4 regions of the Janthinobacterium sp. PLB04 genome follow, and region 3 is predicted to be linked to each of the others. Evidence: predicted binding sites of a transcription regulator. Region 3 holds the regulator's gene; each other region holds the start of a gene.
What was found. The regulator sigma-54, encoded in region 3, starts transcription at its own class of promoters, with help from an activator protein. The targets are predictions, from matches to a motif close to TGGCANGNAANCTGCTTT.

Region 1 (7,389 bases), 2.8 Mb from region 3:
CGAGCTGCGCGCGCCGGTGCTGCAGCAGCCGGCCATCGCGTCGCTGGCGCCGGGCCGCGTGGCGCGCCTGCCGCCAGCCCAACGCGGGCGCATGGTGCTGCTGGTCGACGATGACGATAACTGCCGCAAGCTGCTGGCCGGCTTGCTGGCGCCGCTGGGCTTCCAGCTGCAGGAGGCGGCGGGCGGCGTGCAGGCGCAAGCCATGCTGGCGGCGCAGCGCTACGACATCGTGCTCAGCGACTGGCGCATGCCGGACATGGATGGCCTGGCGCTGACGCGCTGGCTGCGCGCGCAGCCGGCGCTGGTGCAGCCGCGCCTGGTGATCATGACCGCCTCCGCCTTCGAGGAAGAAAAGCAGGAAGCGCTGGCGGCCGGCGCCGACGGTTTCCTGCGCAAGCCGATCGAGCAGGAACACCTGTTCGCCATGCTGGAGCAGCAGCTGGGCGTGCGCTTCCAGCGTACTGCCGCCGCGCCGCCGCGCGTGCCGGTGGCTGTCTTTGACTTGCAGCAGGCGCTGGGCCAGCTGGGCGCTGCCGAGCGGCAGGCGCTGCTCGAATCCGTGCAAGCCCTCGATCTGCGCCGCAGCGCCATCGTGCTGGCCGGCGTGGCGACCAGCCTGCCGCAGCTGGCCGCGCATATCGCCGCCATGCTGGAACAGCATCAGTACCAGCCGCTGTGCGCCTTGCTGGCGCAGCTGGCGAGCGAGCCGCAGGGCGAGGACGCATGACTTTTCACTTGCCCAAAGACGCGCGCCTGGGCGGCGTCTCCATCGTGCTGGCCGTCAGCGTGGCGCTGACCTTTGTCGTCACCGCGCTGCTGCTGGTGTTTGCCGTGCTGTTTTACCAGTCCGAACGCGAGCAGCGCTGGCAGCAGCTGCATCGCAGCCTGGCCGTGAGCGCGGACCAGCTGGCCGTGGCCATCGAACTGCCATTGTGGAATCTCGATGAAAAGCAGATGCAGGCCATCATGCGCAGCATGCTGGGCAAGCGCGACCTGGTGGCCAGTTCCCTGACGCCGGGCATCGGCAAGGAGGCGCTGGTCTTGCGCCGCACTGCAAGCGGCGCCATCGACAGCTTTTCCTCGTTGTCCGCGGAGCCCGACTGGCTGGTGCAGCGGCGCCCCGTGACCATGGGCGGACAGGTCATCGGCAGCGTGGCCGTGTATGCGACGCCGGCGCTGCTGCACGCGCAGCTGCAGCAGCGCGCGCTGGGCATCGGCGCCATGATCGTGGCGCTCGACGTGATCCTGGTGGCCAGCGTCTGGCTGCTCATGTGGTGTCTGATGCTCAAGCCCCTAAAGGCGATCGGCCAGTATGCGGCCGGCATCAAGGCGGGGCAGGGCGAAGCATTCGGCACGCCGCCGAAAGCCTGGTTCCTGGGCGAACTGCGCACGCTGTACCGCTCCATCCGCGACATGGTGGCACTGCTCGATAGCCGCTACCGCGCCCTGCAGCGCAGCGAGGAGCGCGTGCAGATGGCCACCGGCGCGGCCAGCATCGGTATCTGGGACTGGAACGTCATCAACGATGCCTTGCAGTGGGATGAGCAGATGTACGCGCAGTTCAAGGCCGATGCGGACAGCAGGATGGCACCCGCGGCGATCTGGCGCGCGGCGCTGATGCCCGACGACGTGCCGGCCGCCAAGGAAGCCCTGCGCGCCGCGCTCGGAGCCGGCCAGGCGTTCACGCACGAGTACCGCATCCTGTGGCCCGATGGCGCCATCCGCTACATCAAGGCCGATGCCGTGATCTTCCGCGACGGGCAGGGCCAGCCCATGCGCCTGGTGGGCTCGAACTACGACATCACGGCGCACCGCGAGGCCGAACTGGAACTGCTGCGCCACCGCCATCACCTGGAAGAACTGGTGGCCGAGCGCACGAGCGCCCTGTCGGTGGCCGTCAGCCAGGCGCAGGCGGCGAACCGCGCCAAGAGCACCTTCCTGGCGAACATGAGCCATGAACTGCGCACGCCCTTGAATTCCGTGATCGGCTTTTCGCGCCTGATGGCCGCCTCGCCCAACATGCAGGACGATGAAAAGCGCAACCTGGCCATCATCCACCGCTCCGGCAATCATCTGCTTACCCTGATCAATGAAATCCTCGAACTGTCGAAGGGCGAGGCGGGACGCCTGCACGCGCAGACGGCCGTGGCGGCGCTGGCGCCCCTGCTGCAGGAAGTGATGGACATGCTGGGCATGCGCGCCGAGCAGCAGGGCCTGGCCCTGCGCCTCGATTGCGCGAACCTGCCGGTGGCCGTGGTGCTTGACGCGACGCGCTTGCGCCAGGTGCTGCTGAACCTGATGTCGAACGCCGTCAAATTTGCCGGCGGCGGTGAAGTCACCTTGCGCGTGCGCGCTGAGCGGCGCGATGGCGATCAATGGATGCTGTCGTTTGCCGTCAGCGACACGGGCATCGGCATCGCCCCGGAGGACCAGCAGCGCATTTTTGAACCCTTCGTGCAGGCCGACAGCGCGGGACCGAAGGATGGCACGGGCCTGGGCCTGGCCATTTCGCGCGAATTCGTGCAATTGATGAAAGGCGAATTGACAGTGGAATCGATGCCTGGGCAGGGCGCCACCTTCCGTTTCAGCATACCCGCGCAGGCGGCGGAAGCGCCCGTGCAGGTGCCAGTGCCGCTGCCGGCGGCGCCGGTGCCCGAGGCGCCGCCGGCGCTGCGGGCGCGAGACTTGCTGCTGCTGGCAGGTGAAGAGCGCGCGGCCTTGCTGGTGGCGCTGCGCGAATTGAACCTGGCCAGGGTGGCGCTGCTGCTGGGTGACTTGCCGCCGGCGGCTGCGCCCGTGCTGGCGCCGCTGCAAGCCATGCTCGACCAGCATCAGTACCGCCAGCTGTGCGACTTGCTGGAGAGTGAGGGCGCGCCGGCGCACGCTTGAAAAGTGTGGGCTGACAACATCGGATTCGATGAAAAGACGGGCTAAGTGCCACCGATGGATGGTGCTAAATTGCAATAAAGATTATGATGATAGTACGTAGTTCATCGCAAAGAAATGTCTTGTCCAGCGCGGCAACGGATCGCCGCGCCTCATCCAAAGCTGAGAGAACTGCTACATGCACCGCGATTTTTCGGAAGTGAACTCGAAGGGCGAAGTACTGATCGTTGAAGATACGCCGGCTTCGCTGAAGCTGTTGAGCGATTTGCTGGGCGGCGCCGGCTATGCGGTGCGCCAGGCGCCGAACGGCGAACTGGCCCTGTGGACGGCCCAGGCGCGCCCGCCCGAGCTGATCCTGCTCGACGTGCGCATGCCCGGCCTCGACGGCTTTGAAGTGTGCCGCCGCCTGAAGGAAATACCGTCCCTGCGCCAGGTGCCGGTGATCTTCCTGTCGGCCCAGTACGATACGGACGACAAGGTGCGCGGCTTCGCGCTGGGCGCCGTCGATTTCATCGCCAAGCCCTTCCAGGCCGAGGAAATCCTGGCCCGCACCGATGCCCACGTGCGCCTGGCGCGGGCGCAGCTGCAGCTGGCGCAGGAGCGCGCCAACCTGGAGCGGCGCGTGGCCGAACGCACGGCCGAACTGGAACAGGTGGCCAGCACTCTGGCGCGCGAAGTGCAGATCCGCCGCGCCAATGAAGAATTGCTGCGCCTGTCGGGCCAGGTCTTTGAAGCGACGCAGGACGCCATCCTGATCACGGATCCTGCCGGCGTCATCGTCACGGCCAATCCCGCCTTTACGCGCATCACCGGCTACGCGGCGCAGGAAGTGGTGGGCACGGACATCCTGCGCCTGCACGCCGAATACACGGGCGAGGCGGTGCTGCTGGCCCTGCGCCAGGGCTTGCGCAGCAGCGGCTGCTGGTCGGGCGAGGTGCAGACGCGGCGCAGGAGCGGTGACACCTATCCCTGCCTGCTCAGCGTCTCCACCGTGCACGGGCCCGATGGCGCCGTCGTCAACTACATCGGCGTCTTCCTCGACATCAGCGAGCGCAAGGCCGAGCAGCATCTGATCGATTTCCTTTCCTACCACGACGCGCTGACGGGCTTGCCGAACCGCGTGCTGCTGCGCGAGCGCTTCGAACAGGCGCGCGCGAACGCCCTGCGCGACAGCCAGCAAGTGGTGCTGATGTGCCTGGACCTGGACCGCTTCAAGAACATCAACGATTCGCACGGCCAGGCCGTGGGCGACAAGGCCCTGCAAGTGGTGGCGCGTTTCCTGTCCGGCTGCGTGCGCGAGGGCGACACGGTGGTGCGCCAGGGCGGCGACGAATTCCAGATCCTGCTGCAGGACGATGCCCTGCTGGGGCGCACCCTGGGGCTGGCGCAAACCATCCTGGCCGGCTTGCGTGAAGAACTCAGCGTCGATGGCGAGCGCCTGGCGCTGACCACCAGCATCGGCATCGCCATGTGCCCGGCCGACGGCGACAGCCTCGACGACGTGCTGCGCCACGCCGATACGGCCCTGGTGCGCGCCAAGGAAATGGGACGCGACCATTACGCCTTCTTCACGGAGCGCATGGGCAGCGATATCCGCGCCCGCCTGGCGATGCAGCAGCAGCTGCGCGGCGCCATCGGCCGCGATGAATTCGAAGTGCACTACCAGCCGCAGATGTGCTTGCGCACGGGCGCCTTGCTGGGCGCGGAAGCCTTGCTGCGCTGGGATAATCCGGTGCTGGGCAAGGTGCCGCCCGGCCTGTTCATCGCGCTGGCAGAGGAATATGGCTCGATCACGGCCATCGGCGAATGGGTGCTCGAAAGCGTGTGCGCGCAGATCCGCGCCTGGCACGACGCGGGCCTGGGCAGCATCAAGGTGGCCGTCAACCTGTCCGGCAAGCAGTTCGCGCAAGACCGCACGGTGCCGTTCGTCGAGGCGGCCTTGCGCAAATACGGCATCGCGCCCGCCTGCCTCGGCATCGAGATCACGGAAAGCACCGTCATGGGCGATCCGGACAAGGCCGTGGCGGCCCTCACGCGCCTGAAGGATATCGGCGTGGGCATTTCGCTCGACGACTTCGGCACCGGCTATTCTAGCCTGGGCTACCTGAAACGCTTTCCCATCGACGTGCTGAAGATCGACAAATCCTTCGTCGACGATGTCACCACCAGCAGCAGCGACGCGGCCATCGCCCGTTCCGTCATCTCGCTGGCGCACAACCTGGACATGCGCGTCATCGCCGAAGGCGTGGAAACGCGCGAACAGGTCGACTTCCTGACGGAACACGGCTGCGACGAAATGCAGGGCTATTACTTCAGCCGCCCCCTGGCCGCGGAAGCCTTCACGGCCTTGCTGCGCGAACGGCGCACCCTGGCCGTGGCGGCGGCCTAAGCGCCGCGGTGCGGCCGATGCACCATGCCGGTGCGTTCGCTGCAGTGCGGTGCACGATTCTCACTTTTATTTCCCCAGACGCTGGCACATATCCTGCTTAGGTAATCGCTTATTTACGCGATTGCCCCGCATGCCAGACAGTACCCCTCCAGCCATGCTTTTGCAGGCCAGCGCTCACGGCGCCTGGCAGGCGCATTTGCGCCTGGGCTTTGCGCTGCACGATGGCGTCAGCCGCCTCGTCGAGCGTACGCACAGCGGCCCCCTGCGCGTGCAAAAGCCCCTGTATCCGGAGGGCGATCGCGTCTGCCACGCCATCATCATCCATCCGCCCGGCGGCGTGGTGGGCGGCGACCAGCTGGCCGTCGACGCCACGGTGGGCGAGGGTGCGCACGCCTTGCTCACGTCCCCGGGCGCCGCCAAATGGTACCGCGCCAACGGCCATGTCTCGGGCCAGCACATCATGCTGCGCGCCGCCAGCGGCGCGGCCATCGAGTGGCTGCCGCAGGAGAGCATTTTCTTCGACCAGGCTTGCGTGCGCCTGCGCCATGAAGTGGAACTGGCGGTCGACGCCAGCTACATCGGCTGCGACATCGTCTGCCTGGGCCGCAGCGCCTCGGGCGAAATGTTCAATACGGGCAGCATCAGCCAGCAGGTGCAGATCCGCCGTGGCGGCAAGCTGCTGTGGTGGGAGCAGGGCGTGCTGGCCGCCGGCGGCGCGCTGATGGCCAGCCCGCTGGGCCTGGGAGGCCACACCGTGTGCGCCACCCTGATCGCCATCGGCACGCCCGTTTCTCCCGCCGTGCTGGCGGCCGTGCGCGAGATCGCCGTGCCGGACGGCGCCGCGTTTGGCGCCACGCACATGAAATCGCTGGTGGCGGTGCGCCTGCTGTGCGGCGACAGCGAGGCGGCGCGCCGCATCATGCTGGCCGCCTGGCAGCTGCTGCGTCCCGCCATGCTGGGGCGCGGCGCCGTCGTGCCCCGCATCTGGAACACTTAATCAGGAAAGACAAGGAAAGACATGGACCTGACTCCCCGCGAAAAAGACAAGCTGCTCATTTTTACGGCCGCGCTGCTGGCCGAACGGCGCCTGGCGCGCGGCTTGAAGTTGAATTATCCGGAAGCGGTGGCCCTGATCAGCGCGGCCATCATGGAAGGGGCGCGCGATGGCAAGTCGGTGGCGCAGCTGATGTCGGACGGTACGAAGATACTCTCGCGCGCCGACGTCATGGACGGCATCGCCGAGATGATCCCCGATATCCAGGTGGAGGCGACCTTCCCCGACGGCAGCAAGCTGGTCACCGTGCACCACCCGATACCTTAACCATACAAGCGACATTACAGGAGCCGGTCATGACCCCAGGCGAATACAAATTGGAAGAAGGCGAAATCAGCTTGAATGTCGGACGCGCCACGGCCACCGTGGTAGTGGCCAACCGGGGCGACCGGCCGATCCAGGTGGGCTCGCATTTCCACTTTTTCGAAGTCAACCCTGCGCTGTCCTTCGAGCGCTGGCGCGCCTACGGCATGCGCCTCAATATCACGGCCGGTACGGCCGTGCGCTTCGAGCCGGGCCAGCAGCGCACGGTGGAACTGGTGGCGCTGGCGGGCGAGCGCAAGGTCTACGGCTTCAATGGCGCAGTGATGGGCGAACTGCAAGATACTCCACCGGGAAAGGATTGAGATGGCCAGCATTCCCCGCAGCGCGTATGCCGAAATGTTCGGCCCCACCAAGGGTGACCGCATCCGCCTGGCCGATACGGAACTGTTCATCGAGATCGAGCATGACTACGCGATCTACGGCGAAGAAGTGAAATTCGGCGGCGGCAAGGTGATTCGCGACGGCATGGGCCAGTCGCAGCGCAGCGCTGCCGAGGTGATGGATACCGTCATCACGAATGCCGTCATCCTCGACCACTGGGGCATCGTGAAGGCGGACATCGGCCTGAAAAACGGGCTGATCTTCGGCATCGGCAAGGCGGGCAATCCAGACATCCAGTCCGGCGTGACCCTGGCTATTGGCGGCGCCACCGAGATCATCGCCGGCGAAGGCATGATCGTCACGGCCGGCGGCGTCGATACCCACATCCACTTCATCTGCCCGCAGCAGATCGAGG
Region 2 (7,389 bases), 2.6 Mb from region 3:
TCCCAGCCGCGTCTTGTTCAAGATCAGCCATACGGCCACGACGACGACGATGGCAAAGGCGATGATGGCCAGGCGGTTGTACGGCAGCACGAGGCCGCCCAGCACGGTGACGCCGCCCGACATCCAGGCGGGATTGGCCACTTCCACGTTTTGCGCGCCGAAGACCGTGCGCACGGCCTGCATGAGGATCAGGCTGATGCCCCAGGTGGCCAGCAGGGTTTCCAGCGGCCGGCCATACAGCCAGCGGATCACCGTGCGCTCCAGCATCACGCCCACCAGTCCCGCGACAAAAAAGGCGGCCGGCAAGGCGGCCAGCAGATACGCATCCTGCAAGCCAGGCAGATAGCTGCGGAAGAACAGCTGGCACAGGTAGGTCGTGTACGCGCCTATCATCAGCAATTCGCCATGTGCCATGTTGATGATGCCCATCAAGCCAAACGTGATGGCCAGCCCCAGCGCGGCCAGCAGCAGCACGCTGCCCAGCGAAATGCCGTAGAACACATTGCCGGCGAACTCCATGCGCGCCACCCGTCCCTTGATCTGGCGCATGGTCTCGATAGCGGCCAGCTGCACGGATTCGTCGAGCTCGCCGGCCTTGCCATCTGGTCCTTTCTCCAGCATGGCTTGCAACACGGGCAACAGGCGCGCATCGCTGCTGCCCGCCAGCGCCTGCACGGCGGCCTTGCGCGTGGCGGCGTCGGGCGCGTGCAGGTTGGCGCTGGCGATCAGCACCTGCAATATCTGTTTGATGTCAGCATCGTTTTCCTGCGCCAGCGCAGTGCGTATCAGGGGGACCTGTGCGGGATCGACGGATTGCTGCAGCGCCTGCGCGGCGGCCAGGCGCGTGGCCCGCTCGGGCGCCAGCAGTTTCAACCCCGACAAGGCGCCCGCCACGGCCGCGCGCAAGCGGTTGTTGACCATCACGCCATCGATGCCATCGGGCAGCGGCACGCTCTGGCCGCTTGCCGGCTCATATGCCTGTTCACCGTCGACGATATACACCTTGCCGTCGGGGGCCGCATATAACTGATCGTCCTGCAAGGCTTGCAGCACACGGGCGGCCTCGGGCGTGGCCAGGGCGGCGATCTGGGCGACGGCCGCGATCCTGATGTCGGGATCGTCGCCGGATAGCGCTTTGAGCAGATCGGGAGGAATGGCGGCCTGCGCCAGCGAGGATAGCAACAGGCAGGCGAGGACCAGCAGTTTGGGGACGAACCTCATTGTAAGTTCCATGGAAAAACTGCACGGGGCGAGCACTTACCCCAAAGGCGAGGACTGGGGTCGGATGGGGACGCCTAGTCCCTCAGGGTCCGACCCCGGCATTTGCTGGTGGGTGATAGCGCCTACAACTTCTGCTTGCCCTCATTGCCCTTGATAAACGGGCTCCACGGCTGGGCGCGTATCGGTTCCTTGGTTTTCCACACGACATTGAATTGCCCATCAGCCTTGATCTCGCCGATCATCACGGGCTTGTGCAAGTGGTGATTGGTCGGATCCATGGTCAGGGTAAAACCGGACGGCGACTTGACGCTCTGGCCGGCCATGGCGGCGATCACCTTGTCCGTGTCCGTCGATTTCGCTTTTTCCACGGCTTGCGCCCACATGTGGATGCCCACATAGGTCGCTTCCATCGGGTCGTTCGTCACCACCGAACCCGCGTTCGGCAGCTTTTGCGCCACGGCATACGCTTTCCACTGCTTGATGAAGGCCGTATTGACAGGGTTCTTGACGGATTCAAAGTAATTCCACGCCGCCAAGTGCCCCAGCAGGGGCTTGGTATCGATGCCGCGCAGCTCTTCCTCGCCCACGGAAAACGCGACGACGGGCACGTCCGTGGCTTTCAAGCCCGCATTGCCCAGTTCCTTGTAGAACGGCACGTTGGAATCGCCATTGATGGTGGAAATGACGGCCGTCTTGCCGCCCGTGGAAAACTTCTTGATGTTGGCGACGATGGTTTGATAATCGGCATGGCCGAACGGCGTGTAAACCTCGCTGATATCGCTATCCTTGACGCCTTTGCTTTTCAGGAAGGCGCGCAGGATCTTGTTGGTGGTGCGCGGATACACGTAATCCGTGCCCAGCAGCACGAAGCGTTTGGCGCCGCCGCCATCCTTGCTCATCAGGTATTCCACGGCAGGAATCGCCTGCTGGTTCGGTGCGGCGCCCGTATAAAACACATTCTTTTCCAGCTCCTCGCCCTCGTATTGCACCGGGTAAAACAGCAGGCTGTTGAGTTCCTTGAACACCGGCAAGACGGATTTGCGTGACACGGATGTCCAGCAGCCAAACACGACAGCCACTTTATCCTGCGCCACCAGCTGGCGCGCTTTTTCCGCGAACAAGGGCCAGTTCGACGCGGGATCGACGACGACGGCTTCCAGCTTCTTGCCCAGCACGCCGCCCTTGGCATTGATCTCGGCGATCGTCATCAGCGCCACATCCTTGAGCGACGTTTCGGAAATGGCCATGGTGCCCGACAGGGAGTGCAAGATGCCCACCTTGATCGTGTCGGCGGCCAAGGCTGCCTGCATGGTGGTGGACATGGCCAGGGCCAGTGCGCCGGCGGCGGCCGCTTTCAGGATGATGCGTCGTGACATGGGGACTCCTGTGATGGGTTCGTGGGGGTCGAGCTGGGTCTGCCATGTTGTTAAAGCAGAATGCATGCCAGCACCGGCAGGCGTCCGCCTTGGTGCAAGCGGCGCTCGCCGCACGAAAAAAAACCTGGCTGCACAAGGACTGTGCAGCCAGGTTTCAAATTGCCGTAAAACGGTGCGCAGGACGCAGCAATCCCGGCATCAATCCTTGCGCGGAGCTCCACGCAGGCGGCGCCAGCACTTGCGGCCCAGCGGGAACAGCAGCACGAAGGCGATCAGCCACGGCAGGATGTAGGCCATGGCCGTGATGGCGTTGGCCACGCCTTCCGACAGGTTTTCCGTGAAATTGCCCAGCGCGCGCTTGACGGGCCGCCAGAACGATTGCCTGCCTTCGGCGCTGATGGCCACGTTCAACAAGTCCGTATCGATACGCTGCATCAACAGCGCATTGGCGGCCGTCGCCTGCTCCAGTTCCACTTGCACGGTGGCCAGTTCCTTGGTCACCTTGATGAGGGCATCGACGTTGGTGCCCGAGCGTTTTTCCAGGTCTTGCAATTGCGCCTGGTATTGCTTGAGCATTTCCAGGCGTTTCTTGCTGTCGAGCACGGGACGGCCCAGGTCTTCCACCTTGGTGCCCTGGCTGGTGACGTCGCCTTCGGCCGCGACCAGCGCGACGAGCTTCTTGATGCCGGCCGGCTTGGCGCGCATACTGATGCGCGCATGCACGTAGCGGCCGCTATCGACGCTGGAATCGAGCAGCAGGCAGCCGTTTTCCGTATCGGCCTTGCAGGCGGCGACCACTTTTTCATACAGGGGCCGCACTTGCGCCTCGCGCGTATCGACGCTGACATTATGTTCATAGGCAAGGAACTCGCTGCCCTTTTCCTTGCCTTCGAGACGCGCGGCGCTCGACTGCCCGCCGCTCTCGCCCTTGCTGCCGCAGCCGGCCAGCAGCAACAGTCCAAACAGGCATATGGATATTTTTTTCATGACTTCTTTCTTTGGATTATTTTTGCAGCGGCAACAATTCGATATCGGGCAAGTGCGCCGCCACATCCTGCACGGTCGGATGGCAGGTCAAGGATGCCACCACCTGCGACAACGGTTCCGGCCAGATTTCCGGCAAGTCGCGCTCTTCGGGCGCCAGCACGGGAAAGGCCAGCTGTTCCCGTGGTGGCGTGAAGGCGGCAGCGACGCCGGGCTTGTTGCCGCGCGCATCGATGCGGTACCAGCCGAACTCCTGCAGATACACGGCGTTCAAGCCATGCAGGCAGAACGGCGGCCCCACCTCGCCCACGGCCAGGCGTTGATAGCACAGGCCGGCAGGAATGCCGTTGGCGCGCAGCAGCGCCGCCAGCAGATGGCTCTTCGCATAGCAGTAGCCCGTGCCATGCTGCAAGACATCGGAAGCGCGGCAGGTGACGGGATTGCGCTGGTAGTCCCAGCTATGGGCGATCTCGTCGCGCACGAAGGCAAAGCAGCGGGCCGCGATGGCGGCGTCGCCCACCGCGCCTGCCGCCAGTGCAGCCGCCTTGGCGCGCACGGCAGGATGGTCGCTGTCGATGTAAGTGCTGCTGGCTAGATACGGGGAAAAGTCGGTAGACATGGCGTCAAGGTCATGCAAAAAGATAATGCGCGATTCTAGTCGAAACGGCACGAAATCGAGCGTTTCCTTGCGCAGGAACAAAGAAAAACCACGCCTCAGCCTTACTGCGCGGGGGGCGGCGACTTTGGCGGTGGCCCGGTAGCTGGTATCATGCGGGCAAACGCAGCCGGCCATATTGGCGCGGCACATGCACTACCCTGCGAAGCGGACCTGCCCTCCGGCGCGCCGCCGACGCCTCCCTACAGATCAGAGAAACGAGTTCCCTATGAGCACATCATCGTCGCACCCATCGTTCTGGCGCCGTGTCCCGCTGGCTTTCGGCGCCTTCTTCAGCACCCTGTCGGACGCCGCCTATGCGGCCCGCGTGGAAAAGCTGGCCTTGCCCGAGGCGGTGCCCGCCGCTCCCGTCGCGCCAGTGGCCCCTGCCCCGGCGCCAGCCGCCGCGCCCGTCATTTTGAAGGAAGCGACGCCGGACGCGGCCCTGCAATTGCTGGCCCTGCTGCAACGCGAAGCGCGATTGATCGATTTCACCCAGGAAAACCTGGGCAGCCATGCCGATGCCGATATCGGCGCGGCCGCCCGCGTGGTGCATGAAGGCTGCGCCAAGGTCATGCGCGAGTATTTCACCATCGAGGCCGTGCGCCAGGAAGCCGAAGGCAGCCGCATCGTCCTGCAGGAAGGTTTTGACTCCGCCCAGGTACGCCTGACGGGCAACGTGGTCGGCTCCGCGCCGTTCACGGGTACCCTCAGCCACCGCGGCTGGCGCGCCTCCAGCGTGCGCCTGCCGAAACTGAGCGAGCAGCACGACGCCGCCATCCTGGCACCGGCCGAGGTGGAACTGTGAGCGACACGATCAACCCTACCCCGCGCTACGCCATCGGCATCGATCTGGGCACCACCCACAGCGCCCTGTCATATGTCAACCTGGTCGAGAGCGACGGCGAAAAGTCCAGCCATGGCGTGCTGAAAGTGCCGCAACTGTCGGCGCCGGGCACCGTCGAAGAGCTGTCGCTGCTGCCATCGTTCGTCTACCTGCCGCACGCCGATGAAGTGGCGGCGGGCGACCTGGCCCTGCCCTGGGTCACCGAGGAAGCCGAAGCGCCGTTCGTCGTTGGCGAAATGGCCCGCAGCCGCGGCGCCACCACGCCGATCCGTTTGGTGTCGAGCGCGAAAAGCTGGCTGTGCCACCCGGGCGTGGACCGCCGCGCGGCGATCTTGCCGAACGACGCGCCAGCCGAAGTCGCGCGCATTTCGCCCATCACGGCCGCCACGCGCTACCTGACGCACTTGCGCCAGGCCTGGGACAACGCCCACCCGCAAGCACCGTTCGCCGAGCAGGAAATCACCGTCACCATTCCCGCCTCGTTCGACCCGGCAGCGCGCGAGCTGACGATGGAAGCGGCGCAGGCGGCCGGCTACACCTCGCTGACCCTGCTGGAAGAGCCGCAAGCGGCCCTGTACAGCTGGATCCAGACCAGCGAAGGCCGCTGGCGCAAGGAAGTCAAGCCGGGCGACATCATCCTGGTGGTCGACGTGGGCGGCGGCACCAGCGACTTTTCGCTGATCGCCGTGCTCGAGCGCGACGGCGTGCTGGAACCGCACCGCGTGGCCGTCGGCGAACACATCCTGCTGGGTGGCGACAATATGGACCTGGCGCTGGCCCACCTGGTGGCCCGCAAGCTGGCCGCCAACGGCACCCAGCTGGACGCCTGGCAGATGCGCGCGCTGACCTATGGCTGCCGCAGCGCCAAGGAAAGCCTGCTGGCCGACAGCGGCCTCGATGTGGCGCCCATCGTCGTGCCGAGCCGCGGTTCGAAACTGATCGGCGGCTCCATCCGCACGGAACTGACGCGCGCGGAAGTGTCCACCTTCATCCTCGACGGCTTCTTCCCGCAAGTGGAAGCATCGAGCCGTCCTGCCGTGCGCACGCGCGCCGGCCTGACGCAACTGGGCTTGCCGTATGCGCAGGATGCGGCCATCACGCGCCACCTGGCCGCGTTCCTGGGCCGCCAGGTGGCGGCCACCAGCGAGCTGGAAGGCTTTGCCGGCCGCCAGGTGGACGGCGCCAGCTTCCTGCACCCGACGGCCGTGCTGTTCAACGGCGGCGTCTTCAAGTCGGACCTGCTGGTGCAGCGCATCATGGCCACCGTCAACGACTGGCTGTACATGGAAGGCGCGGAACCGGCGCGCATGCTGGCCGGGGCCGACCTGGACCTGGCCGTGGCGCGCGGCGCGGCCTACTACAGCTACGTGCGGCGCGGCCATGGCGTGCGCATCCGCGGCGGCACGGCCAGCGCCTTTTATGTCGCCATCGAATCGGCCATGCCGGCCATCCCCGGCATGGAACCGCCTATCCAGGCCCTGTGCGTGGCGCCGTTCGGCATGGAAGAAGGCAGCGAACTGGAACTGCCAGGCCAGCAATTCGGCCTGGTGGTGGGCGAACCCGTGCACTTCCGCTTCTTCGCCTCGTCCACGCGGCGCAACGACCAGATCGGCGACTTGCTCGATTTCTGGGGCCCCGATGAATTACAGGAGCTGAGCGAAATCCAGGCGACCTTGTCCGCCGAAGGCCGTCAGGCCGGCGACGTGGTGCAAGTCAAACTGCACGCGCGCGTGACGGAAGCGGGCACGCTGGAGCTGCTGGCCGTCTCCCCTGATGGCGCCGAGCGCTGGAAAGTGGAATTCGACGTGCGCGGCACGCCGCAGCAATAGGCATGCGCAGCGCTGTGGGCAAGCCGGCCTTCCTGGTCGGCATCGACCTGGGCACCACCAACACGGTGGTCGCCTATGCCAATGCCGCCAATGCAGCCGATATGCAGGCGGGCATCCAGCTGTTCGCCATCGAGCAGCTGGTCGCTCCCGGCGAAGTGGGCGCACGCCCCCTGCTGCCGTCCTTGCGCTACCACCCTGCCGCCGGCGAACTGGCGGCGGGCGACTTGCAGCTGCCCTGGCCGCAGCAGGACCTGGAGCATGCCGTGCTGGGCGCTCTGGCGCGCCAGCTCGGCGCTCAGGTGCCGGGCCGCCTCGTTTCCAGCGCGAAGAGCTGGCTGTCGCACGCGAACGTGGACCGCCAGGCGCCCATCCTGCCGTGGGGCGCCGAGGCCGACGTGGCTAAGGTGTCGCCTGTCGCGGCCAGCGCCAGCTATCTCGCGTATGTACGCGCCGCGTGGAATCACCGCTTCCCGGATT
Region 3 (7,389 bases):
GAACCTGACAGTCAAGACGGAAGCGCTGACGGTGTTCCCGGATGAGGAAAGAATGGAAACGGACGTGCCTGTCGATATCCTGACGGGCACCTCGCGTCTCAATGGCATCGGCATGAAAGCGAATAACGCCACCGGCGTGGTGGAAGTGCAGAATGCGCTGCGCATGGTCCTCCCGCCGAAACCGCGCCCGGCCGCGGCGGCAAAATGACAGAATGAAACAAGGAAACCATACTATGAAGAACATCTTGCTGTTGACCGTATTTTCCCTGGCCATCATGGGCGTGGCGCATGCCGAGAAGGCCGATTCCGAGAAGGAAGCCGTCATCACGGCACGCAGTGGCCACGTCGATGACATCAAGCAGGTACGCACCCTGACGGGCGACGTCGTGCTGGTCAAGGGGACCCTGACCATGAAGGCGGGCCGCGCCGTGATCACGGAAGATCCGCAAGGCTACCAGTTCATTACCTTCTGGGCCGATCCCGGCAAGCTCGCCACCTTCCGCCAGAAGCGCGATGGCGCGGGCGACCTGTGGGTGGAAGGCGAAGCGGAGCGCGTGGAATACGACAACAAGACGGAAGTGGTGAAACTGTTTTCCAGGGCCAAGCTGACGCGCCTGGAAGGCACGAAAGTGACCGACGTGGCCAATGGCGCCTTCATCTCGTATGACAGCCGCAAGGAAGTGTTTGCGATGGAAAATTCCAACAGCGGCACCAGCACCCCGGATGGCGGCAGCGTGCGCATGGTGATCCAGCCGAAAACCAAGGCACCGGCGGCGGAGAAAGCGCCGGCCACGCCTGCGCCAGGAAAGAAATAATGGACAATACTCGTTGCGGCAGCACCCTGATCGTTCGCGGGCTGCAAAAAACCTATGGCAAGCGGCAAGTCGTGCATGATGTCTCGCTGCAAGTCGAATGCGGCGAAGTGGTGGGTTTGCTGGGCCCGAACGGCGCCGGCAAGACCACCTCGTTCTACATGATCGTCGGCCTGGTGCCGTCCGATGGCGGCAGCATCGATATCAGCGGCGTGGACATCTCCAGCCTGCCGATCCACCGCCGCGCGCAGATGGGCCTGTCCTACCTGCCGCAGGAAGCGTCCGTCTTCCGCAAGCTGACGGTGGAAGACAATATCCGCGCCGTGCTGGAAATCCAGACCGTCGAAGGCCGTCCGCTGACGAAGGCCGAGATCGAGGTGCGCCTGGATAAATTGCTGGCCGACTTGCAGATTGAAAAGCTGCGCGAGAACCAGGCCCTGTCCCTGTCGGGCGGTGAGCGCCGCCGCGTGGAAATCGCCCGCGCGCTGGCCACCGATCCCCGTTTCGTGCTGCTCGACGAACCGTTCGCCGGCGTCGATCCGATCGCCGTGATCGAGATCCAGCGCATCGTGCGTTTCTTGAAGGAGCGCAATATCGGCGTGCTGATCACCGATCATAATGTGCGCGAGACGCTGGGTATCTGCGACCGTGCCTACATCATCAACCAGGGCTCGGTACTGGCGTCGGGACGCCCCGACGACATCATCGCGAACGAGTCGGTACGCCGGGTCTATCTGGGCGAACACTTCCGCATGTAAGCCAATGAAACAATCATTGCAGCTGCGCACTTCGCAGCACCTGGCACTGACGCCGCAGTTGCAGCAATCGATACGCCTGTTGCAATTGTCTACCTTGGAATTGCACCAGGAACTAGAGCAACTGCTGACGGACAATCCCTTGCTCGAACGCCTCGATGATCCGCTCGACCGTTCGCTGCGCCTGCTGTCCGATGGCGCCTTGAGTTCCACGGCCGCGCCGGCCGAAGCGCCGCCCCAGCCGCCGGGCCAGGAAGCGCCCGCAGCGCCGGCCGAAGCGGAAACCTTTGATGGCGATGCCGGCGAGGGTCCGGCCGCTGCGGATGGCGGCGACAGCGACTGGAGCGAGGCGAGCCGCGGCAAGGCGCCCGACGACGAGGATTCGCGCCCGCAACTCGAAGCCCATCACTGCACCCTGCGCGAACACTTGATGGAGCAGATGCGCGTGACGGTGCTTGAATTGCGCGACCGCGCGCTGGTCGAGCTGATCATCGACGCGCTCGACGACAATGGCTACCTGGAAGAGTCGCTCGACGACATCCTGGCGCGCCTGCCGGAAGAGCTGGAAATCGACGCCGACGAGATGCGCACGGCCTTGTCTCTCTTGCAAAGTTTCGATCCGCCCGGCGTGGGCGCGCGCAATGCTTCCGAATGCCTGGCGCTGCAAATCAAGCGCTTGCCGCACATCGCCATGGTGACGCGCCGCATGGCCCTCGTCATCGTGGAAAAGCACCTGGCCTGGTTTGCCCAGCGCGATTTCAACAAGCTGAAAAAAGCCCTCGATTGCGACGATGAAGACTTGCGCGAAGCGCAGACGGTGATTCGCCAGTGCAATCCGCATCCGGGCGCCGTGTTCGCCTCGGACGTGTCCGATTACGTGGTGCCCGACGTCGTCGTCAAGCGCGCGCGCAATGGCTGGCAAGTCACGCTGAACAACGATGTCATGCCGCGCCTGCGCGTCAATGCCATGTACGCCAACTTGCTCAAGCAGGGCAAGGGCGAGGGCGCCATGGGCGCACAGTTGCAGGAAGCCAAGTGGCTGATCAAGAATATGCGTCAGCGCTTCGACACGATCCTGCGCGTGGCGCAGGCGATAGTAGAAAGACAAAAGAACTTTTTCTCGCATGGGGCCGTTGCCATGCGTCCCCTTGTGCTCCGTGAAATAGCTGATACACTAGGTTTACACGAGAGTACTATCTCGCGGGTAACAACTCAAAAGTACATGCTGACCCCGCACGGCATGTTCGAGTTGAAATATTTCTTTGGTAGCCACGTCGCCACCGAAGCGGGGGGCGAAGCGTCATCGACGGCGATACGGGCATTGATCGTGCAACTGACAGGAGCAGAAGACCCTAAAAATCCTTTATCCGACAGTAAGATTGCGGACATGCTGGGGGAACAAGGCATGGTGATTGCGCGACGTACTGTTGCCAAATACCGGGAAGCGTTGAAAATTCCGCCAGTGAGCCTGCGTAAGTGTTTGTAAGTTTTTTTCGGTTCCTCTGCGGGCCGGATAGGATGGACCGCACGAACCCGATCATCTTTAGGAGTGTGTATGAATCTCACCATCAGCGGACATCATCTCGAAGTGACACCAGCCATCCGTGAATACGTACAAACGAAGCTGGAGCGCGTGAAACGTCATTTCGATCAAGTCATCGATATCGCCGTGATTCTGACCGTGGATAACCTCAAAGAGAAAGAAAAACGTCAAAAGGCTGAAGTCAACCTGCGTTTGAGCGGCAAGACTGTCTATGTGGAAAGCTTGGCGCACGACCTGTACGCCGCGATCGATACCCTGATCGACAAGCTCGATAGGCAAGTGATGAAATACAAAACCAAAGTGCAAGGGCACGGTAAAGAGGCGATCAAGCATCTGCCAGACAACTCCGAGGAAGAAGCCGTCGTCGCCGTCTAAGGCCACCCGCTTCCAGCAGTTGTGATCAACTAAGGGCGCACATCTTGCGCCCTTTTTTGCGCCTGGACCTTTTGAGCGCAATGTTCGCCGCGCAGGGGCTAAAATGTTTGCACTTTCACTTCTTTCCTGCCTGCCATGAGCGATTTCGTCCAGACTTCCATCCGCAACCGCACGGGCCATATCGTGCTCGACCGTCCGAAAGCCTTGAATTCCCTGTCGCTGGAGATGGTGCGCGCCCTGAGCGCGGCCTTGCTGGCCTGGCGCGACGATCCGCAGGTGGATGCCGTGGTGATCCGCTCCAGCAGTGAAAAAGCCCTGTGCGCCGGCGGCGACATCCGTTTCTTTTACGATGCGGGCCTGGCCACGCCGCAAGGCGGCAGTGCCTTGCTGGAAGATTTCTTTACGGAAGAATATGCTTTAAATCATTTAATTCATTTCTACCCGAAACCGTATATCGCCGTGATGGATGGCGTGGTGATGGGCGGCGGCATGGGCGTGGCGCAAGCCGGGCCGGGCAACCGCCTGCGCATCGTGACGGGCCGCACGCGCATGGCCATGCCGGAAGTCAATATCGGCTTGTTTCCGGACGTGGGCGGCAGTTATTTTCTATCCCGCCTGGCCGGCCAGCTGGGCCTGTACCTGGGCTTGACGGGCTTGACGATCAACGCGGCCGATGCCCTGTACACGGGGCTGGCCGATGTCTACGTGCCTGAGGCGCAGATGGGGGCGCTGCTGGACCTGTTCGAATCGACGCGGGGCGAGGCCTTGCCGGTGGCCATCAAGGCGCTGGCGGCGCCTTTCCAGGCCGAGGCGGGGGTATCTCCCTTGGCCACGGCGCGCGCGGCGCTGGACCGCCATTTCAGCGCCCCTTCCGTGGCCGCCATCATGGCCTCGCTGGCGCAGGATGACAGCGCGTTCGCGGCCAAGGCGCTGGCGGCCATGCGCCTGCGTTCGCCCTTGATGATGTCGGTGACCCTGGAATTGCTGCAGCGGGGCGCCCACCTGGGCGTGGCCGATTGCCTGCGCCTGGAGCGCACGGTGGTACGTCATAATTTCGAACATGGCGAAGTGCTCGAGGGCGTGCGCGCGCTGGTGGTCGACAAGGACAATGCACCGCGCTGGAACCCTGCCAACCTGGACGACGTCGATGCGGCCATGGTGGCGCGCTTCTTTGCCCCCGTCTGGCCAGCCGCGGCGCATCCCCTGCGCCACCTCGACTAATTAGCTGCGTTCGCGGTGGCGCAGGACGACGCGCTCGTTGGGGCCGAAATACTGCGCCAGCCGCTCCGCCATGTACACGGAGCGGTGCTGGCCGCCCGTGCAGCCCAGGGCCACCGTCAGGTAGCTGCGGTTGTCGGACTTGAATGACGGCAACCATTTCTCGATGAAGGCGCGGATGTCGGCCAGCAGTTCCAGCGCGCTCGGCTGCGCGTCGAGGAAGGCGATCACGGGCGCATCGCGGCCGTCGAGCGGGCGCAGCGCGAGGTCGTAATACGGATTCGGCAAGGCCCGCACGTCGAAGACGAAATCGGCGTCCAGCGGCACGCCCAGCTTGAAGGCGAACGATTCGAAGAACAGGGTCAGCGGCGCGCGTTCGGAGGCGACGATATCCTTGATCCAGGCGCGCAGCTTGTTGGCGCTCAGTTCCGACGTGTCGATCACATGGCCCAGCTGTTCGATGGCTGACAGGCGTTCGCGTTCTTCCGAGATGCACTCGATCAGCGTGCGGCGGCTGGCCGGATTCTGGTTCGGACGCAATTCGTGCGACAGCGGATGGCTGCGCCGCGTTTCCGAGAAGCGCGCCACCAACGAATGCGTGGTGGCCGTCAGGAACATGACCTTGACGTCATGCCCCTGGTCGCGCAGCAGGGCCACATTGTGCGGCAGGCTGGTCAGCGACTCGGCGCTGCGCGCATCGACGGCGACGGCCAGTTGCGGTGTACCTTCGTCGAGCAGGGTCTGCACCAGGCTGGGCAGCAAGGCCGGCGGCAGGTTGTCGACACAATAGTAGCCGGTATCTTCTAGCACATTGAGCGCAACGGATTTACCGGAGCCGGATATTCCGGTGATAAGGACGATATGCATACGCCGATCATACAATAAAGATCGGCGCTCCGCTTCCAAGGCAATTATCTTTACAAATTATTGCAATTTGGAATGTGATATTGCCGGGATTGGCAGGGCGCTCTCGTCACGACCGTAGGTCGGCTTAGCGCGTCGCGCGTAAGCCGACACCGCGGCATGGGCCAACAATGTCGTCGGATTACGCACGGCGTTGCCGCGCTAATCCGACCTACTTGCTAATCGCCACTCATGGCGAGTCGTTGGTGCAGCAGGGAATTCACGCAGCACAGCTGCGTGCCTGCATAACGGTTCGCCCTTGCAAGGGCGAACTCCTTGGCAACATTAATCGCCACTCATGGCGAGTCGTTGCCGCTCCATGAACTCCTGCAAGGTATCGATGCCGCGCAGTTGCAAAATCGTGTTGCGCACGGCCGCTTCCAGCAGTACGGCGATGTTGCGGCCGGCGGCGACGGGGATGACGACTTTGCGCACGGGCAAACCCAGCACGTCTTCCGTGGGGAACAGGAAAGGCAGGCGCTCGACTTCCTCTTCCAGCGCGTTGCGGCGCACCAGATGCACGATCAGTTTCAGGCGCATCTTGCGGCGCACGGCCGTTTCGCCAAAGATGGCTTTGATATCGAGCAAGCCCAGGCCCCGCACTTCCAGCAGGTTTTGCAGCAAAGGCGGGCAGCGGCCTTCGATCATGTTGGGCGCGATGCGCGAGAATTCGACGGCGTCGTCGGCCACCAGGCCGTGGCTGCGCGAAATCAGTTCCAGCCCCAGTTCGCTCTTGCCCAGGCCCGAATCGCCCGTGATCAGCACGCCCACGCCCAGCACGTCCATGAACACGCCATGCATGATGATGCGTTGCGCCAGCTTTTTAGACAGATAGACGCGCAGGAAGTCGATCACTTGCGCGGCCGGCAGCGGGGTGGAGAACAGGGGAATGTTTTGCTCGTCGCAGATGGCGAGGATGTCGGGCGGCGTTTCCAGCCCTTGCGCGATGATCAGCGCGGGCGGACCGCCGGCGATCAGCTCGCCGATCACGTGGGTGCGCGTGTTGACCTTCAGGCGCTGGTAGTAATTGATTTCCTGGTGGCCGAAGACCTGGATGCGGCCCGGATGGATCAGGTTCAAGTGGCCCACCTGGTCGGCGGCCGACGAGACGTCGCCCGAGATCAGGCGCTCGCCGCCGGGGAAGCCGGCGAACCAGCCCAGTTGCAGACTTTCACGATTGTCGTCGTACAGGCGTTGTATCGTCAGCGGCGTTTGCAACATGGCAGTCTTCTTCAGGAGTGGAGGAATACCTGAAGTTTAACCCGCCGCTTGCAGACTAGGTTGCCAATTGACGATGCGCGAATGTACGGATTTCGGTTCCGGATCCGTGGCCAGTGCCGTGCGGAAGGCGTCATCGGAAAACATTTCAGCGATTTCCGACAGGATTTCCAGATGTTGCTGGGTGACATGATCGGGAATCAGCAGGAAAAACAGCAGATTGACAGGCTTGCCATCGGGCGACTCGAACGGAATCGGCTCGGCCAGGCGGACGAAGGCGCCCAGCGGCGATTTCAAGGTTTTGCTGCCCTTGACCCTGCCATGCGGCACGGCCACGCCATGGCCCAGACCAGTCGAGCCCAGGCGTTCGCGGGCAAACAGATTGTCCGAGACGGTAGAGCGGGCGATGCCGTAATTGTTTTCGAAGATCAGGCCGGCTTGCTCGAAGGCACGTTTTTTACTGGAGACTTCCAGGTCCAGCAGGACGTTTTCGAGGGATAGTATTTTGCTAAGATTAGTCATGACACTCAATGAAATGGTGCAATGCGCAGAGGGCTTGCGAGCC
Region 4 (7,389 bases), 540 kb from region 3:
GGCGGCGACTACCGCTTTGCCATCGGCAGCGCGGGCAGTTGCACTCTGGTATTGCAAACCCTGTTGCCGGCCCTGCTGCATGCGGATGGGCCGTCCACCGTGCGCATCAGTGGCGGCACGCACAATGCCATGGCACCGCCCGTGCATTTCCTGCAGCGCGCATATGGCCGTGTCCTGGAACAGATGGGGGCCGAGGTGGATATGACGCTGCAACGCTACGGCTTTCATCCTGCGGGCGGCGGCGAGGTGATGGCCACCGTGCAACCGTGCCAGCGCTTGCAGCCGATTCAACTGCTGCAGCGCGGCGAACGGAAGGCGGGGTATGCGGAAAGCGTGGTGGCGGGCGTGCATGTGCAGGTGGCGCAGCGCGAACTCGAGCGCGTCGCCGGGGGCATGGGCTGGAGCGGCAAGCAGTTGCGCCTCGTCGGCTTGCCGGCGGAGCAGGGACCGGGCAATGTCTTGTTGCTGACGCTCGAGCATGAGCATGTCACGGAAGTGTTTACTTCTTTCGGTGAAAAGTCCTTGCTGGCCGAATCGGTGGCCAAGCGCCTGTTGAACGAGGTGCGTGCCTATCTCAAGACGGACGCGGCCGTCGGCGAGCACCTGGCCGACCAGCTCTTGCTGCCCATGGCGCTGGCCGGCGGCGGTACCTTCAGTTGCAACAAGGTCTCGCAGCATGCGCTGACGAATGCCGAGGTGATTGCCCGGTTTTTACCCGTGCGTATCACTTTCGCGCAGCAGGAGCGGAGCAGCATCTGCAAGGTGGCCGCCGCCTGAGGCGCGCGCTGACACAACTACGTGTTGCAGCTGTTCCAAATTGATACATGGGCGGCTGGATGTGGGGCATAGACGCATGGCATGGCATTTGCTCTTCTTGGATATTCACTAAAAAAACCAAGGAGACCAGCATGACCTATTCCATTCGTACCCTGCTCGGCGTGGCGGCGGCCGGCGCCGTTGCCCTCACTTCCCTGCTGACCTTGCCGCATGCCTATGCGCACGGCAATGTCACGCCGCAAGGCGTCGATACCACGGGCTTGCCCAAGGTGGGCGACAAGTGGCTCGAACAAAACCCGTATCGGGGCAACAAGCTGGCCTTGACGGTGGGCACCTCGGCCTACAACCAGAATTGCGCCCGCTGCCACGGCATCGAAGCCATCTCGGGCGGCATCGCGCCGGACTTGCGCCAGCTGGACCGCGATTGCTTCGGTATCAAGAATGAGACAAAGAAACAGGCGTGCTACAAGGAGACGGACAATTACTACCTGACCACCATACGCCACGGTAAGGTGCGCAATGGCGCTGTGTACATGCCGCCGTTCGAAGGCGTGTTCAACCAGGAAGCCATGTGGGCCATCAAGACCTATCTGGAAACTCGCCGCGAGTCGAATTAAGTCGAACTGATCACAAAGGAGTCCCATGCGTTCATTTCAATTCCGGGGCGCGCGCGCGATGATCTCGCTCGCCTGCCTGGCGCTGTGCGCAGCCGCGCCGGCGCGCGCCGACTGGCAAAAAGTGCAGCAGTCGGGCAGCCTGAAAGTGGCTGTGTATAACGAGTTCGCGCCGTTTTCCGACAAGGGGGCGGGCATCGATATCGACATCGCCGAAGCGCTGGCGAAAAAGCTGGGTTTGAAACTGAGCTTGCTGCCATTTCCCGCTGGCGAAAATCTCAACGACGATTTGCGCAATATGGTGTGGAAGGGGCATTACCTTGGTTATGGTCCCGCCGATGTGATGCTGCATGTGCCGGTCGACAAGAAGTTGATGGCGGATAACGACAAGGTCGAGATCTTCGCGCCGTATTACGTGGAAACCGTGCGTCTGGCGCGCAGCGCGCAAGCCGTGCCGCAATTCGATGGCGTCGCTTCGCTGGCCGGCAAGCGCATCGGCGTGGAAAAAGTATCGATCGCGGCCATGCTGATGCTGGGCGAAGACAATGGCAAGTACCGCGACGACGTGCGCATCTTCGACACGGCCGCCGAAGCCTTGCAGCAATTGCAGGCAGGGCAACTCGATGCCGTGCTGGCCAACCGTTCGGAGATCGAATCGGTGCTGAAAAGCGATCCCGCTTTCCCCATGAGCGAAGTGGCGTTCGCCCGCTTGCCGCGTGCCGGCTGGGCCGTGGGCCTGGCCGTCAGCCGCCAGCAGCTCGACGTGGCAAAGTTGCTGCAGGCGGCCATGAACGAGATGGCGGCCAGCGGTGAATTGAAAGCCATCTTTGAAAAATATGGCGTGAAGGAAGCACGGCCCTGACGTAGCGTGCTTGAGTTGAAAAGCCCGTGCATCGATCGATGCGCGGGCTTTTTATTTTTAGAAACTATATTGGGCGCTGACGCCCAGCAACCAGTTGCGTCCCGGCGCCGCTTCATAGTAGCGCTTGTTGCTGTCGCCGACGATGACGGAACCCACGTAGGTCTTGTCGAAAAGATTGTTCAGGCGGGCAAACTCCTTGAAGCGCCAATTCCCCGCGGTTTGTTTGGCGTTGAAGCGCGCATTGAACACCGTATAGCCGGGTGCCGGTTTTTCGCTGTTGCTGTCTTCCGCATAGACCTGGTTGCTGGCCACGCTTTCCAGCGCTGCGCCAAAACGGTCGAGTGTATCTTTCCAGGCCAGTTCCGCAAACAAGTTGGCGCTGGGCACGCCCGGCAAGCGGCTGCCTTCGCGCACGCCGCCAAACGCCTGGTCATACACGGCGTGCAGGCTGGTCAGCGCCAATTTTGTCGTGAAGCCATATGGCAGGTTCGAGTCCAGCGATACTTCCATGCCCTGGCGCAAGGTCTTGCCTGCATTGCGATAGCTGGTGCGCCCGCCGCTGGACTTGTCGACCACCAGTTCGTCGTTGGTCTTGATCTGGAACACGGCCGCGTTGACGTGCGTATTGTTATTGATCCTGGCTTTGATACCGGCTTCCAGGTTGGTGCTGGTCGCTGGTTTCAAGTTGAAATTGAAGCCGCCGCCCGTGCCCGAGTAAAACAGTTCGTTCAACGTAGGCGCTTCGAAACCGCGCGCGGCACTGGCGTAGACGTTGACGTTCGGCGTCAGCTTGTACAGCAGGCCCAGCACCGGTGTCGTGTGGCTGAACTCCAGGCTGCCGCTATCGTTGCCGTTGCTGAGGAAATGGTCGTCGACCGCCACTTTCATCTTGCTGTAGCGTACGCCTGCGTTGAGCAGCCACGGGCCGCCTTGCCATTCTGCCTGGATATACGGATCGAGGCTGGACACGACATTCTGCTCGTCGCGGCGCAGCTTGCCCTTTACGCCAAAGCTATTGCCGATGAAGTTTTCGTAGCCGGTACGGTCATCGCTGGAGCGGCCGTAATCGATGCCGATGGTGGTGCTCAGCTTGCCGCCGGCCAGCTGGTTCACGTGCAGCCAGTTGGTGTCGATGCCATAGAACTGGCGCCGGAAATCGACCACGCCGCCCGAATGGCTGGCCGGCGCCTGGAAGCCCTTGGTAAATGCCTGGTACTGGATCACGTCGCGGTTGCCGCCATACACCATCACATGCAGGCGGTCATCGCCGAACGACTGTTCATAGGTGGCGCCGATTTGCTGGTGGTCGATGCTCTTGCGGGTGTTGTAGCGTTCGGCCAGGGTGCGTTTCGGGTTTTGCGTATCCGTCGCGTCGACCTCACCGGCGCGCGGGTCGGCGGCAAACGTGGCCCAGGTAGCGCCCAGCGGATCTTGCGTATTGCCTTGATGCAGGCTGTTGGCGACGATGGTCAGCTTGCTGTCCGCCGTGGGCTTGACGGTGATCTTGCCGAACGCCTGTTCGCGCGTGGCGGCGCTATGGTCGCGGAAGCCGTCCGTGCGGAAGCGCGAACCGTCGAGCACGTAGCCGATGCCGCCTGCCTGGCCTTGCGCCGAGAGATCGACCTTGCTGGTGCCGTAGCTGCCGCCCGTCACATTCAGTTCGACGGACGGGGGATTTTGTCCATCCCTGGAAAACAGCTGGATCACGCCGCCCGAATGGTTGCCGTAGATGGCAGAAAATGGCCCGCGCAATACTTCGATGCGCTCGGCTGTATCGAGGTTGAAAGTGGCGGCCTGGCCTTGGCCGTCGGGCATGCTGGCGGGAATGCCATCACTGATCAGCTTGACGCCGCGCACGCCAAAGGCCGAGCGTGCGCCGAAGCCGCGCGACGAGATCTGCAAGTCTTGCGCATAGTTCTGGCGGTTTTGCGCCACCAGGCCCGGCACGGCGGCCAGCGCTTCCGACGCGTTGACGCGGATTTGGCCATCCTGGATGCGGGCGCTGTCGACCACGTCGATCGAGGCCGGCACTTCCTGGCTGGGATGGGCGATGCGGCTGCCGCTGATGACCACCGTATCCATCAGTTGTCCGGCGGCCAGGTCAGCTGACTCGGCGGCAAAGACGTGGGGGGCGAGGGTGGCGCTGCCGGCGACAAACAGGCTGGCGATGGTGTTCAGGCGGAAACGGTGCTGCATGCGGATTCTCCAATGTGAATAAAAGCCTGCTTGATCGCGTGCGCGGTACAGGTCTGCGTAGGTGTATCAAGCAATATGCCTGCCATGTCTCCATTGGTGGGCTGAAATTATACGCGTATCAGTGGCACGGCGTTTGCATACAGCAATGGGCAGATGCGCCGATGCCGCGCGCTTTTCCTGTGTTTTGCCATTGAAAAGGTGATTATGCCCAACTTCTTCTCGTGCTTGCGCCAGGTTTGCTGGCTGTTGCCGGCGCTCGCCAGCACCGCCCTCCAGGCCGCTCCCTTTGCCTATGTTCCCAATGAAAAGTCGGGCACCTTGAGCGTGATCGACACGGCGACCGACCAGGTGGTGCGTCAAATCGCGGCAGGCAAGCGGCCGCGCGGCATTGCCGCCGACCCCACCGGACGGCAATTGTTTGTCACGGATGCCGCCAGCAGTGCCTTGTTGCTGATCGATAACGCGGGCGGCGCGCCCGTGCGCACGGTGGCGCTGGGCAAATCGCCCGAAGGCGTCAGCGCTTCCCGGGACGGTCATTACGTGGCAGTGGCCGTCGAGGAAAGCAATAGCGTGGCCTTGCTCGATGGCCAGACAGCTACCTTGCTCGCCGATATCAAAGTGCAGGGACGCAATCCGGAACATGCCGTCTTCAGCCCGGATGGACGCTGGCTGCTGGTCAGTGCGGAAGAGGCGGAGCAAGTCGATGTCATTGATGTGGCGCAACGCCGCCAGGTCGCGTCCATCGCCGTGGGACTGCGTCCGCGCGGCATCGGTTTCAGCCCGGACTCGGACCGCGCCTATGTGGCGTGCGAACTGGTCAATGCCGTCTACGTGATCGACATGGCCGCGCGCAAGGCGATTGCCACCATTCCAGCGGGCGAGAATGCGAATGGCATCGTGGTCCATCCCGATGGCAAGCAAGTGTATGTCTCGAATGGCACGGACGGCACGGTGATGGTGATCGACACGGCCAGCAATCAAGTGACGGCCACGATTGCCGTCGGCAAGCGCCCGTGGAACATGGCCATCACGCCCGACGGCGCCAAGCTGTACGTGGCCAATGGCCGTTCGAACAGTGTGTCCGTCATCGACACGGCCAGCGCGCGCAAGGTGGCCGATATTGCCGTGGGCGAATTGCCCTGGGGCGTGGTGATTCGTTGATTCCTTGGTGGCACAGGCGCAGGTGTTCCAGTCTGGTACACCTGTTCCATTGTGCAGCGGCGCAGGGGAGATGCCGCAGGGCTGGCCCGGATTGGAACAGGACGTCTTCACCTTGTTCAAAATGCAAACAGGCCCACGTCCCCACCCAAGCAGGTGGCCTGCGCTGAAAAACGTGCCGGGTTTGATGTCGCGCCCTTGTAACAGGGATAAAACCGGCTAAGTTTGTAGTGGGATGGCGAGCTGGCACGGCATTTGCGGAAGACTCCGTGTACTCACCCCATCTGTACCAGGACGTTTGATTTTAATTAAGTAATTCCATTCTAATTAACCCGATAGAGGACGACATGAATCTCGCAGACATCAGCAAACTGGGCGTAGCCAATCCCTTCAAACAACGCTATGACAATTACATCGGCGGCAAATTCGTTGCACCAGTAAAAGGTGAATACTTTCCTAACATCACGCCGATCACAGGATTGCCGTTTTGCGAAATCGCCCGTTCCACGACGGAAGACGTCGAGCTGGCGCTGGATGCCGCGCACGCCGCCAAGGAGGCATGGGGCAAGACTTCGCCGGCCGAGCGCGCCAATATCCTGAACCGCATCGCCGACCGCATCGAACAGAACCTGAGCCTGATCGCCACGGCGGAAACCATCGATAACGGCAAGCCGATCCGCGAAACGATGAATGCCGACATTCCACTGGCCATCGACCATTTCCGTTACTTCGCCGGTTGTATCCGCGCGCAGGAAGGTTCCGTCGCGCAAATCGATGCGGAAACCTATGCCTACCACTACCATGAGCCGCTGGGCGTCGTGGGGCAGATCATTCCGTGGAATTTCCCGATTCTGATGGCCGTGTGGAAACTGGCGCCAGCCCTGGCCGCCGGCAATTGCGTGGTGCTCAAACCGGCCGAGCAGACCCCGGCATCCATCATGGTGTTGATCGAGCTGATCGGCGACCTGCTGCCGCCGGGCGTGCTGAACATCATCAACGGTTTCGGCCTGGAAGCGGGTAAACCGCTGGCCTCGAGCAAGCGCATCGCCAAGATCGCCTTTACGGGCGAAACGGGCACGGGCCGTCTGATCATGGGCTATGCCGCGCAAAACCTGATTCCCGTCACTCTGGAGCTGGGCGGCAAGTCGCCGAACATCTTCTTTGAAGACGTGATGGATGCCGACGATGACTATTTCGACAAGTGCCTGGAGGGTTTTGCCATGTTCGCGCTGAACCAGGGCGAAGTGTGCACCTGCCCATCGCGCGTGCTGATCCAGGAATCGATCTACGAGAAATTCATCGAACGTGCCTTGAAGCGCGTGGCCGCCATCAAGCAGGGCAACCCGCTTGACTCGTCCACCATGATCGGCGCGCAGGCTTCGCAGGAGCAGCTGGAAAAAATCCTGTCCTACCTCGACATCGGCCGCCAGGAAGGCGCGGAAGTGCTGGCCGGCGGCGAGCGCAACACGCAGGCGGGCGACTTGGAAGGCGGCTACTACGTGCGTCCGACCGTGTTCAAGGGGCATAACAAGATGCGCATCTTCCAGGAAGAGATCTTCGGACCCGTCGTGTCCGTGACCACCTTCAAGGATGAGGCCGACGCGCTGGCGATTGCAAACGATACCTTGTACGGCCTGGGCGCCGGCCTGTGGACGCGTGACGGTTCGCGCGCCTTCCGCATGGGACGCGCGATCCAGGCGGGCCGCGTGTGGACCAATTGCTACCACCTGTATCCGGCCCACGCCGCGTTCGGCGGCTACAAGCAATCGGGTATCGGCCGCG

Region 1: LSO07_RS19645 (urease accessory protein UreD) is a predicted target of sigma-54. The motif match lies at 5,358-5,375, and genes of this name have one in related genera.
Region 2: urtA (urea ABC transporter substrate-binding protein) is a predicted target of sigma-54. The motif match lies at 2,650-2,667, and genes of this name have one in related genera.
Region 4: LSO07_RS05945 (beta-propeller fold lactonase family protein) is a predicted target of sigma-54. The motif match lies at 4,572-4,589, and genes of this name have one in related genera.

Annotation. Positions count from the first base shown of each region.
Region 1 covers NZ_CP088968.1:4,467,067-4,474,455, reverse strand. The annotation lists gene LSO07_RS19660 (sensor histidine kinase) at 1-727, shown strand, start outside; gene LSO07_RS19655 (sensor histidine kinase) at 724-2,889, shown strand; gene LSO07_RS19650 (two-component system response regulator) at 3,065-5,275, shown strand; gene LSO07_RS19645 (urease accessory protein UreD) at 5,406-6,272, shown strand; gene LSO07_RS19640 (urease subunit gamma) at 6,294-6,596, shown strand; gene LSO07_RS19635 (urease subunit beta) at 6,626-6,955, shown strand; gene ureC (urease subunit alpha) at 6,957-7,389, shown strand, end outside.
Region 2 covers NZ_CP088968.1:4,617,604-4,624,992, forward strand. The annotation lists gene urtB (urea ABC transporter permease subunit UrtB) at 1-1,221, opposite strand, end outside; gene urtA (urea ABC transporter substrate-binding protein) at 1,344-2,597, opposite strand; gene LSO07_RS20285 (DUF4349 domain-containing protein) at 2,796-3,584, opposite strand; gene LSO07_RS20290 (transglutaminase-like domain-containing protein) at 3,601-4,200, opposite strand; gene LSO07_RS20295 (DUF2760 domain-containing protein) at 4,466-5,044, shown strand; gene LSO07_RS20300 (Hsp70 family protein) at 5,041-6,912, shown strand; gene LSO07_RS20305 (Hsp70 family protein) at 6,915-7,389, shown strand, end outside.
Region 3 covers NZ_CP088968.1:814,135-821,523, forward strand. The annotation lists gene lptC (LPS export ABC transporter periplasmic protein LptC) at 1-208, shown strand, start outside; gene lptA (lipopolysaccharide transport periplasmic protein LptA) at 234-815, shown strand; gene lptB (LPS export ABC transporter ATP-binding protein) at 815-1,570, shown strand; gene LSO07_RS03505 (RNA polymerase factor sigma-54) at 1,575-3,053, shown strand; gene hpf (ribosome hibernation-promoting factor, HPF/YfiA family) at 3,123-3,485, shown strand; gene LSO07_RS03515 (enoyl-CoA hydratase/isomerase family protein) at 3,621-4,706, shown strand; gene rapZ (RNase adapter RapZ) at 4,707-5,570, opposite strand; gene hprK (HPr(Ser) kinase/phosphatase) at 5,892-6,827, opposite strand; gene LSO07_RS03530 (PTS sugar transporter subunit IIA) at 6,864-7,346, opposite strand.
Region 4 covers NZ_CP088968.1:1,350,120-1,357,508, forward strand. The annotation lists gene rtcA (RNA 3'-terminal phosphate cyclase) at 1-777, shown strand, start outside; gene pedF (cytochrome c-550 PedF) at 909-1,394, shown strand; gene LSO07_RS05935 (substrate-binding periplasmic protein) at 1,420-2,253, shown strand; gene LSO07_RS05940 (TonB-dependent receptor family protein) at 2,311-4,449, opposite strand; gene LSO07_RS05945 (beta-propeller fold lactonase family protein) at 4,654-5,610, shown strand; gene adh (aldehyde dehydrogenase) at 5,955-7,389, shown strand, end outside.